Regions from separate parts of the Bradyrhizobium denitrificans genome, predicted to be linked through region 1. Evidence: predicted binding sites of a transcription regulator. Region 1 holds the regulator's gene; the other holds the start of a gene.
What was found. Region 1 encodes LexA, which represses DNA repair genes until DNA is damaged. Its sites were predicted from a motif close to TGTTCNNNNTGTGTTCNG; they were not measured.

Region 2: a site for LexA is predicted at 2,089-2,106, ahead of HL671_RS34660 (DNA recombination protein RmuC). Genes of this name have one in related genera too.

Annotation. Positions count from the first base shown of each region.
Region 1 covers NZ_JABFDP010000008.1:141,682-147,414, forward strand. Annotated here, with positions in the region: gene HL671_RS10630 (alpha/beta fold hydrolase) at 1-539, shown strand, start outside; gene HL671_RS10635 (molybdopterin molybdotransferase MoeA) at 673-1,881, shown strand; gene lexA (transcriptional repressor LexA) at 2,083-2,781, shown strand; gene HL671_RS10645 (hypothetical protein) at 3,174-3,614, shown strand; gene HL671_RS10650 (ComEC/Rec2 family competence protein) at 3,916-5,733, opposite strand, start outside.
Region 2 covers NZ_JABFDP010000045.1:28,401-34,133, reverse strand. Annotated here, with positions in the region: gene truA (tRNA pseudouridine(38-40) synthase TruA) at 1-246, opposite strand, end outside; gene fmt (methionyl-tRNA formyltransferase) at 363-1,298, opposite strand; gene def (peptide deformylase) at 1,440-1,967, opposite strand; gene HL671_RS34660 (DNA recombination protein RmuC) at 2,137-3,369, shown strand; gene HL671_RS34655 (GIY-YIG nuclease family protein) at 3,460-3,765, shown strand; gene HL671_RS34650 (AmpG family muropeptide MFS transporter) at 3,934-5,316, shown strand; gene HL671_RS34645 (DUF6915 family protein) at 5,326-5,733, opposite strand, start outside.

The DNA.
Region 1 (5,733 bases):
TCGCGTGCTCGCAAGGCGGCCGCATCGCGCTCGATTTCGCGCTTCTGCATCCGTCGCGCCTCCGCGCGCTGGTGCTGATCGCGCCGTCGGTCAGCGGAGCGCCGGAGCCGGTCTATCCACCGCCGATCGAACCGCTGCTCACCCGGCTCGCCGCGGCCGAGGCTGCGCGCGACTGGGACCGGGTCAGCGCGATCAAGGTCCACCTCTGGCTTGATGGACCGCTGCAGCGGGAAGGCCGCATCACCGGCGAGCTGCGCGCGAGCTTTCTGCAGAAGAACCTGGCGGCACTGCGCGCGCCGGCGGTCGGCGCCAACCTCGACACGGCACCCGCCTTCCCGCGCCTCGCCGAGATCACCGCGCCGTCACGCATCATCTGGGGCGGGTCCGACTTTCCTCACATCCAGGAGCGAAGCCGCCTGATCGCGGCCACATTGCCGAACGGCTCGGGCTGCGCGATCGCCGAAGCGGCGCATCTGCCGAGCCTGGAGCGGCCGCAGGAGGTCACCCGCCTGATCACGGACTTTCTCGCGGGCTTGTGAGATCGCTGCCGAGGCAGGCCCCGCGGACTGATGCGAACTTGGCGTGCGGCTTAGACCTTGGCCGGGCCGTGTGCGTTCGGTTAGAAGGCGAGACTTTCGAGTCGTCCTCCCGTCTCCGTCCGAAGGAACTTCCATGGCCCTGATGCCGGTGTCCGATGCGTTGTCTGCAGTGCTCGCCGGCGCCGAGCCCCTGGCCGAGGAAAAGGTGGGGTTGGACGCCGCGTTTCACCGGGTGCTCGCCCGCGACCTCGCGGCGCTGCGGACCCAGCCGCCCGAAGCGATGTCGGCGATGGACGGCTATGCTCTGCGCGCAGCCGACGCCGACAAGCCCAAGGCACGATTGAAAGTCATCGGCGAGGTCGCGGCGGGACGGCCGTTCGACCGCGTCGTGGGGCCCGGCGAGACCGCCCGAATCTTCACCGGCGGCGTGGTGCCGGAGGGCGCCGATGCGGTCGTGATCCAGGAGGACACGATCGCCGAGGATGGCCACGTCGTGATCACGGAGCCGGCGATCAAGGGCCGGCACATCCGGCCCGCCGGCGTGGACTTCCACCAGGGCATGGTGCTGCTGCAGGCCGGACGCCGTCTCAGCGACCGCGATCTGTCGCTCGCCGCCAGCATGAACCATCCGGCGCTGCCGGTACGGCGCCGGCCGAAGGTGGCGCTGCTCGCGACCGGCGACGAGCTGGTGATGCCGGGATCCACGCCCGGGCCCGGCCAGATCGTCTATTCCAACGGCTACGCGCTGCGCGCGCTGGTGCGCAGCGAAGGCGCCGAAGCCATCGATCTCGGCATTGCCGCCGATACGCTCGAAGCGACCGTCGCCGGCATTCGCCGCGCGCGCGAGGCCGCGGCCGACATTCTCGTCACCACCGGCGGCGCGTCGGTTGGCGATCATGACCTGGTCAAGCAGGCGCTCGAGGCCGAGGGCGTCGAGATGGCGTTCTGGAAGATCGCGATGCGCCCGGGCAAGCCGATGATGCATGGCCGCCTCGCCGGCATGCGCGTCATCGGTCTGCCGGGTAATCCGGTGTCGTCCTATGTCTGCGCGATCCTGTTTCTGGTGCCGCTGATTCGCAGCCTGCTCGGCCGGGAGCCGCAGCTGCCGCGCGAGACCGCCCTGCTCGGCCGCGACCTCGGCGCCAACGATTCGCGTGAGGACTATCTGCGGGCACAGCTCGACAAGCGCGCCGACGGCACGCTGATCGCAACCCCCGTGACGCAGCAGGATTCCTCGCTGCTCGGGAATCTCGCGCTGTCGCAGGCGCTGGTGATCCGCCCGGCGTTCGCGCCGAAGGCATCGGCCGGCAGCCCATGCGAGATCCTGCGCCTTCCGCTCTGAGCCGATTTCCCCGGCAAATCCCGGTCCGTTCACCATATTTTTGGGATTGCGGAACACACATCGAACATATAGTGTCCGTTCATGATTTGTTTTTAGTATGTTGCGGGCGAACGCGATCGTCCGATTCCCCTTCGCTCTCGAACGCTGGTCGTCGGAGCACGGCACGGGACTCGGACGACACCAACTGGGGACCAGGTCGAGATGCTGACGCGCAAACAGTACGAACTTCTGCGGTTCATCAATGAACGGCTCAAGGAAGCCGGTGTGCCGCCGTCCTTCGACGAGATGAAAGATGCGCTCGACCTGCGCTCGAAGTCCGGCATCCATCGCCTGATCACGGCGCTGGAGGAGCGTGGCTTCATCCGTCGGTTGCCCAATCGCGCCCGCGCGATCGAGGTGATCAAGCTTCCGGAGCTGTCGCAGGCGGCCAGCAATCGCCGCGGTTTCACGCCGTCGGTCATCGAGGGGAATCTCGGCAAGGTGAGAACCTCCACGCCGGCGCTCGACGACGGCGAACGGCCCGTCGCGGTGCCGGTCATGGGCCGGATTGCCGCCGGTACCCCGATCGAGGCGCTGCAGACCCGCAGCCATACAATCAGCGTTCCGGCTGACATGCTCGGCAATGGCGATCATTACGCCCTCGAAGTGCGCGGCGATTCGATGGTCGATGCCGGTATTCTCGACGGCGACATGGCGCTGATCCAGCGCAACGAGACCGCCGACACCGGCGACATCGTGGTGGCGCTGATCGACGATGAGGAAGCGACATTGAAGCGCTTCCGGCGCCGCGGCGCCTCGATCGCGCTGGAGCCCGCCAACACCGCTTACGAGGTGCGCATCCTGCCGCCCAACCGGGTGAAGATCCAGGGCAAGCTGGTTGGCCTCTATCGCAAATACTGATCGCGGACATGCTGCGCGGATACTGACGCCGACAAGCTCGGCGGTCGTCACGATCAGCGGACCTCAACACTGACCGGGGGCGTGAGTGAGCTCCGCCGTCGGGACGATGCGGCGGCCACCTCAGGAAGCGGTGCGTCGCGCGACAGCGGCCGCTGGCGGCGAGCAATCACGCCCTCTGCCAATGCACCTCATGATGTGCAACGGATGTGCAACGCGGCAGACTCGAACGCGTGCTCAAACGCTTGTGATCGCGCGCAGGCAGAGGCCGTGCAGATCAGCGCAGAAATGCCGCGAAGCGCGCGCTAACATCCTCCTTGATGTCCACTCTGATAGAGGCCTGCGCCTGTCCGGGGGGAGCGTGGGTCGGCTATCTCTGAACGAGGAGCGATCCGATGTGTGACTACAGCCTCCATGCCGTTGCCTCCCGTCCCGCCAAGGTCGGCGAGACGCTGATTTCGACGACGTTCCGCGGCACCGCGACCCGTGGCTTCGCCTTGGAAAGCGAGCCCAACGTCGCGGTCTGCATGCTCCCCGGCACCGAGCTCGCGTTCGCCGAGGACGTCCGCTACGATAGCCGCTGGCTGTGGACCCGCACGATCCGCGAGCGCGTGGCCAAGTTCAACACCATCGAGAAGCACGTCCCCGATCGCCATCACGACGCCGTTGAGTTCGCCGACGGGCGCCATGTGCTTGTCACCCAGCTGTGCGAGGGCCAGCGCGTAACCGTGCTGCAGCTGCCGGTCACCAAGCCATCAGCCGATCGACGCCCGGATGTTGCGGAGGAGCTTCCGGCGACAGAAAGCCCGACGATTCGCCGTATCAGCATCACCTGATCGTACCGCTCGGCACCCGCTCGCGTTTTCTTGGCAAATCCACCCTCGTTCGGCGCGTCTGGATTCGCCGAGTCTGGATTCGCCAAGCCCATTCTTCGGATCGCACCGACGCGGCGCGGCAGCTCCTCGTTTTGGCAACAACCGGCGGCCGCCGCTTGGCGGCCTCTGGAAACGAACATCTGGTAACGAACATGGGGCGCTCGGCGGTCATCTTGTGAGTCCGCGGAGCGTCTCGTGATGTTGGCGTTCCATTTGAGATGATTGCGTGGGTGAACCGGCCCCCTCGCCGGTCGTGAACGACCTAATCATCTGCACCCTGCTCCGCCTCAGGCGGTGTCGCGTCCTGGACGCGTGGCATCGACGCGCGCGGCGTCAGCACCGGCTCGAACTCGCCCGTCTCGGCGGCTGGCCACCATGGCCGGCTGGTGCCGACGGCGCGCGCCGGTGTGACAGCAAATCCCGCCCCCTGCGTCGCCAGCATCAAGGCGCCCTGCTGCTGCAGGCGCTGGCGATCAATCGCGGCGGCTGCGCAGGACGCTGGCGCAGCGCGCGACGTCACGATCAGTGCCGCGCGCGTGCAATCGTCGGCCAGCGCCTCCGGGCGCAGCGTCAGCGCCACGAACCGGCCATCGGCCATGGCCATCACACAACCGGACTCGTCGCAGGACACCCCGTCTCCCAGGGTGGGGTCCGACGGCACGCGCGGATCGGCATCGGCCGCCAGCCACTCCTTGACGACGAACACATCCTTGCCGGTCCGCATCACATGCAGCCGACCGTCGCGCCCGCGCACGGCGACCGCGCGTCCGTCGCCGGAAATCAGGATGTCCGGCTGCGGCGTGCTGACGGACCAGATCGTGGCAATAGCGATCAGGACCGCGCCCGACCAGCGCAGCGGTGTCCGCAACAGGCCGATGAGCAGGAGCCCGAAACTGGCCAGGATCAGCGGACCGATGCCGAACGCCGTGACGCGTCCGACGGCCCCAGGTAGCGCCGCCACCCAGCGCGTCACCGCGATCATCCAGTCGATGCCCCAGCCCATCAATGTCCAGCAAAGACCGTCGAGTCCGAAGGGCGCCGCAAGCAGTCCCAGCAGGCCGGCCGGCATCACCAGCGCCGAGACCACGGGCATGGCCGCAAGATTGGCCAGCACGCCATAGGGCGTGATCCGATGGAAGTGAAACGCCGCATAGGGCGTCGTGGCGAGCCCAGCGATCAGCGAGGCCAAGAGCAGCATCGCGAGTTCGCGGCCGCCCCATAATGCGATGCGTTCGGTGACGGACCTGTCCGGCGTCGCGAATAATCGCGGCAGCCCGAATTGCACCAGCGCGACCAGGCCGAGCGTCGCCGCGAACGACATCTGAAAGCTCGGATGGACGAGCGCTTCGGGCGCCGCGATCAGGACGATCATCGCCGCGACGGCCAGCGTGCGGAACGTCACCGCGCGGCGGTCGACCATGACTGCGATCAGCACGACGGCCGTCATGAAGAACGACCGCTGTGTCGCGACCTCCGCGCCCGACAGGAGCAGATAGAACGCCGCCGCGACCAAAGCCGCCGCAGCCGCCCATTTCTTGATCGGGAGGCTCACCGTGAGGCCGGGGATCAGTGCGAGCAGCGCGCGCACCGCGAAGAACACGACGCCCGCGACCACCGCCATGTGATAGCCCGAGATCGAGAGCACATGGCCGAGGCCCGAGATGAACATCGCGTCGTTGACATCAGGCGTGATCGCATCGCGCCGGCCGGTCAGCAGCGCGGTCGCGATGGCGCGCTCGTCGCCATCGAGCCGGGCCCGGATGCGCGCGTCGATCGCATCGCGCAGGCCCTGCATGGCCGCCCCATAGCGCAGGCCAAAGCCGCCCTCCTGCGGCGGCGTCAGCGTCGTGATCCCGCCCATTACGAAGCCGGAGGCGCCGATGCCTTGGAAGAACATGTCGCGCGCGAAATCGTAGCTGCCGGGCCGCACCGGCGCCAGTGGGGGCAGCAGCCGCGCCTTGAGCTGCACGAAGCTGCCGACATCGGGCGCGGTGCCCTTGCGCACGGCCAGCCGGACGCGCGTCAGCGTGATCGCGTGGCGATCGCTCTCCATCGCGGTCACACGCAGCACGATGCGATC
Region 2 (5,733 bases), on a different contig from region 1:
ATGCGCGTTGAGCGCATCGCGCAATTTGTCGGGCCGGAAGTCCTTGGCAATGTCGCAATGCGCGACCTGGCCGGTGGCGTGGACGCCGGCATCCGTGCGGCCTGACCCGTGCACGCGGGTCGGCACGCCACAGGTCGCCTGCACCGCCGCCTCCAGCGCGCCCTGCACCGACGGTAGCGTCTCCTGCAGCTGCCAGCCGCAGAATGGCGTGCCGTCATATTCGATAGTGAGCTTGTAGCGGGGCATCGCCTGGATCGAGTTTTGCTGTCGTTGCCGGGCTTGACCCGGCAATCCATCCAACAAGGACGTTTGTTTGCGAGATGGATGCGCGGGTCAAGCCCGCGCATGACGCGTTGGGGACGTCAACCGAAGCGCAGGCCCGGAGCGACGCGGGTGCCGCGCAGGAAATCCGCGGCCTTCATCGGGCCCTTGCCGGCGCGCTGCAGCTCGGTGACACGGACGGCGCCGTCGGCGCAGGCGATGGTGAGCTGCTCGTTGATCACAGCGCCCGGTTCGCCCCTGCCATCGGCCAGCGCGCAGCGCAGGATCTTCAAGCGCACGGCTTCACCGTCGAGCGTGACCTCACTCCACGCCCCCGGAAATGGCGACAGGCCGTGGATGTGGCGCAATACCGCGTTGGCAGGCTTGCTCCAGTCGATCCGCGCCTCGGCCTTCTCGATCTTGGCTGCGTAGGTGACGCCCGCATCGGCTTGCTTCGTCAGCGTGAGCCCGCCGCGCTCCAGCGCAGCCATGGCGCGCACCATCAGGTCGGCGCCGATCCGCGCCAGCTGGTCGTGCAGGTCGGACGCGGTCATCGCATCGGTGATCGGCAGGCGCTCGGCCATCGCGACGTCGCCGGTGTCGAGCCCGACATCCATCTTCATCACCATGACCCCGGTTTCGGCGTCACCAGCCATGATGGCGCGGTTGATCGGCGCGGCGCCGCGCCAGCGCGGCAGCAGCGAGGCATGGAGGTTGTAGCAGCCGAGCTTGGGCGCATCGAGAATCGCCTGAGGCAGGATCATGCCATAGGCCACGACCACAGCTGCATCGGCCTGATGGGCGCGAAACGCGGTCAGGGCCTCCTCGGTCTTCAGCGTCTTCGGCGTGACCACGGGAATTCCGAGCCTTCGCGCCTCGGTCTCGATCGGCGTCGGCACCAGGGCCAGGCCGCGACGGCCGCCGGGCTTCGGCGCGCGCGTATACACAGCCGCGATCTCGTGGCCGTGGCCGGCGAGCTCAAGCAGGGTGGGCACGGCGAAATCCGGCGTGCCCATGAAGATCAGGCGAAGGGGCATCGGGTGGAAGATCCTGCATTGCCGAATCCTCCGCGTCACGGCCGGGCTTGTCCCGGCCATCCACGTCTGAACGCCAACGCGAGAGGCAAGACGTGGATGCCCGGGTCAAGCCCGGGCATGACGGAGGACAGAGTTCGTCGATCACTCGCCCGCGCGTTTGGCGGCCTTGGTGAACTTCTTCAGAACGCGGTCACGCTTGAGCTTCGACAGATAGTCGATGAACAGCACGCCGTTGAGATGGTCGATCTCGTGCTGGATGCAGGTGGCGTAGAGTCCCTCGGCATCCTCCTCGCGCAGCACGCCGTCGAGATCGGTGAAGCGGACGCGGACCCGCGCCGGCCGCTCGACCTCCTCGTAATATTCGGGGATCGACAGGCAGCCTTCCTCATAGATCGAGAGCTCGTCGGACTTGGCGATGATCTCGGGATTGATGAAGACCCGCGGCTCACGCTTGGTCTCGCCACCGGCATCCGGCTTGGCCAGATCCATGGTGATGACGCGCAGCGGCTGCGCAACCTGGATGGCCGCGAGCCCGATACCGGGGGCGTCGTACATCGTCTGGAACATGTCGTCGACCAACTGCCGGATCTCCGGCGTGACCTTCTCGACAGGCTTGGAGACCAGCCGCAACTGCTTGTCCGGCAGGATGATGATTTCTCGTAGGGACATGGCGCGCGATTTAAGCCCCGGAACAGGCCCGGTCAATGTGACGGTGCGTGGTTAAGACATCGCTAACCATGAAATTCAACGCCTCGCTAACCATAAATCTTAAGCCGATCTTAACCATGAATGTTCTCTCTTCGTTCGCAGGCTTATGCGAATCGGATAGACGGGGGTGATGACCACCAGCCAATCGCTCAATCCTGTCATCGTGATGATCGGCGACCTTCCGCTGCGCGCCAGTGACGCGCTGATCGGATTTGGCGTGCTGGTGCTGCTGCTGCTCGTGATGATCGTGGCAGCCGTCGCCCGGTCCAGCCGCCGCGGCGGCGAGTTTGCCGCACAGCAGGCGATTCGCACCGACGAGCTCGAACAGCGGTTCAGCGAGATGATCCGGGTCCAGAGCGAAGCGTCCGGCCGGGTCGATGCCATGGCGCAACTGCTCGCCGGCCGGCAGGTGGACCTGGCCCGCAGCGTCAACGAGCGCCTTGATGCCGTCACCCATCGCGTCGGCCAGTCGATGGAGCAGAGCACACGCCACACCATGGATTCCTTGCGCGTGCTGCATGAGCGGCTGGGCATCATCGACAATGCCCATCGCGACCTCAGCGAGCTGACCACGCAGGTGTCCACATTGCGCGACGTGCTCGCCAACAAGCAGTCGCGCGGCGCCTTCGGCCAGGCGCGCATGGAGGCGATCGTGCAGGACGGGCTGCCCAAGGGCAGCTACGCCTTCCAATACACGCTCGCCAGCGGCAAGCGGCCGGACTGCGTCGTGTTCCTGCCCGATGCGCGCCCGCTGTGCATCGACGCCAAGTTTCCATTGGAAGCCGTCACGGCGCTGCATGATGCAGAGACGGAGGAGGAGAAGCGCGCCGCCGCCCAGCGCCTGCGCAGCGACGTGCTGCGGCATGTCAACGACATTGCCGAGAAGTATCTCGTCGTCGGCGAGACGCAGGATACGGCGCTGATGTTCGTGCCCTCAGAGTCGGTTTATGCCGAGATCCATGACGGCTTCGACGACGTCATCCAGAAGGCCTATCGCGCCCGCGTGGTGCTGGTGTCGCCGTCACTGCTGATGCTGGCGATCCAGGTGATGCAGCAGATCATGAAGGATGCGCGCATCCGCGATGCCGCCGACCAGATCCGCAACGAGGTGATCCATCTCGGCGACGATCTCGGCCGCCTGCGCGAGCGCGTGCTCAAGCTGCAAAAGCATTTTGGCGATGTCGGCGAGGATATCCGCCAGATCCTGATCTCCGCCGACAAGATCGAGAAGCGCGCCGCCCGCATCGAGGAGCTGGATTTCAGCAAGCAGGATGCACCGGTGGAATCGCCGCGGATTGCGCCTGCTGTCGGGACGACGCCGGACCTGTTTCCGCTGGCAGGGCGCATACAGGCGGGAGAGTGACCGAAGTCTCTGTGTTGTCCGAGACAGCCATCCAGGCAAGACGGTCGTCGCCTGGCTTGACCGGGCGCTCCAATATTCCAGAGACGTCCGATGGGCACGCGTTCCTACTACGTGGACATCCTGGCAAGCCGCATTGGCGGTACGCTCTACATCGGCGTGACCAACGATCTGATCCGCCGGGTGGCACAGCACAAGGCAAAGCTGATCGAGAGCTTCACTGAGAAATACGACGTCGTGCGCCTTGTCTACTTCGAGCAGTTCGACGATGCAGCAAATGCCATTCTACGTGAAAAGCGGCTCAAGAAATGGAATCGAACCTGGAAGATCCGGCTGATCGAAGAGAACAACCCAAACTGGAATGATCTCTATCCCGGGATCGCTGGAGGTTCATTCTAAGACCGTCATGCCCGCGCAGGCGGGCATCCAGTACGCCGAGACGGCCGTGAGACCCGAGAAGCCGGTGGCTACTGGATCGTCCACTTTCGCGGACGATGACGACTTAAACATGGCTCCAGCGGAGCAAAACAGCATACGGCATTTCCCCAAATCTGCTACGACCTGCTCATGACCGCACCCGACGCGACATCCGACCTTACGGCAGCCGCCGCAAAGCCCGACACCAAGCCCGCCCCCACCTGGCGCGAGAGCATGGCGGTCTATTTGCAGCCGCGTGTTCTCGTCGTGCTCTTCCTCGGCTTTTCCTCGGGCCTGCCGCTGGCGTTGTCCGGCTCGACGCTGCAGATCTGGATGCGCGAGCTCGGCGTCGATCTCGGCACGATCGGACTGTTCGCCCTTGTCGGCACGCCCTACACGCTGAAATTCCTATGGGCGCCGCTGGTGGACGCGCTGCACGTGCCGCTGCTGACGCGCGTGTTCGGCCGTCGACGCGGCTGGCTGGTGTTCGCGCAACTGCTGTTGATCGGCGCCATCCTGCTGCTGGCACTGACGGACCCGGCGCGCGCGCCGTTCATGGTGGCGCTGGCCGCCGTGCTGGTGGCCGCGATGTCGTCGACCCAGGACATCGTGGTCGATGCCTTCCGCGTCGAGAGCCTGCCGGAGAGCGAGCAGGCAGCTGGCATGGCGGCCTATGTGGCGGCCTACCGCATCGGCATGCTGGTCTCGACCGCTGGCGCGCTTGTGGTGGTCAGTGCCTTTGAAACCAGCGGGCTGCCGCGGCCGGCGTCCTGGATGTGGGGCTATGTCGTGATGGCCGCGCTCATTCTGATCGGCACGATCACGGCGCTGGCCGCGACCGAGCCGGCGCAGTCGAAGCTGGCGGAAGCGGAAATGGGCGCGGACACCGCGCTCACCCGCGTGATGCATGCGGCCGCCGGCGCCTTCGTGGAGTTCCTCGGCCGGCGCGATGCGCTCGCGGCGCTTGCCTTCGTCGTGCTGTTCAAGTTCACGGACGCCTTTTCCGGCACGATGACCGCGCCGTTCGTGATCGATCTCGGCTTCAGCAAGGTCGACTACGCCGCGATCGTGAAGGGCGTCGGCCTTGCCGCGACTCTCGCCGGCGGCTTTGCCGGCGGCTTCGTCGCCCGCCGCTATGCGCTCGCGACAAGTCTCTGGATCGGCGGCGTGGTGCAGGCGTTGGCCAATCTGTCGTTCTCATGGCTCGCGATCGTCGGCGTCAATCAATGGGCGCTGGCGCTGGCGATCTCCGCGGAAAACTTCACCAGCGCGATCGGCACCGTGATCTTCGTCGCCTATCTCTCGGCGCTCTGCAAGAACCCGCTGCACACCGCGACTCAATATGCGCTGCTCACCGCGCTCGCCGCCGTCGGGCGCACCTATCTGTCATCGGGTGCAGGCTATGTGGCGAAGGCCACAGGATGGCCGCTGTTCTTCGTGATCTGCGTGCTGGTCGCGATCCCGAGCCTCGTGCTGCTTGCCTGGCTGCAGCGCCGGGGGCATTTCGCGGCGCTGGGCCCGGCCAAGGTCTGAGCGCGGCAGTCACCCCTCCGGCGAAGCGGCATCATCCTGCGGCGGCTGCTGAACACTGGACGTGCCGGCAGACTGCCGCTCGTCGGTCTGCGGACGGAATGGCGTTCGGCCCATCCAGGGTTGGACCTCAAGGTGCTGCAGCCAATCCTTGACGGTCGGAATCCAGCCCAGATCATCCTTGACGTGCTGCTCTCCGATCGTCCTGACGGGAACGACTTTGCCGACGCTGTTGGTCAGGGTCGCACCAAAGATCGCCTCGCACAGGAAGATCCCTTCGCTGTGGTGACGCAGGGCGCGGTGGCGGACGTCAGCGAGATGCGCCTTGCTCTCGTCGAACCAGTCGTGGATCGCCTGATAGTCGGCCGGCTCGCCACCGAACAGGCGGGCGGAACGAACCGCATGGTGATAGGGATGCGC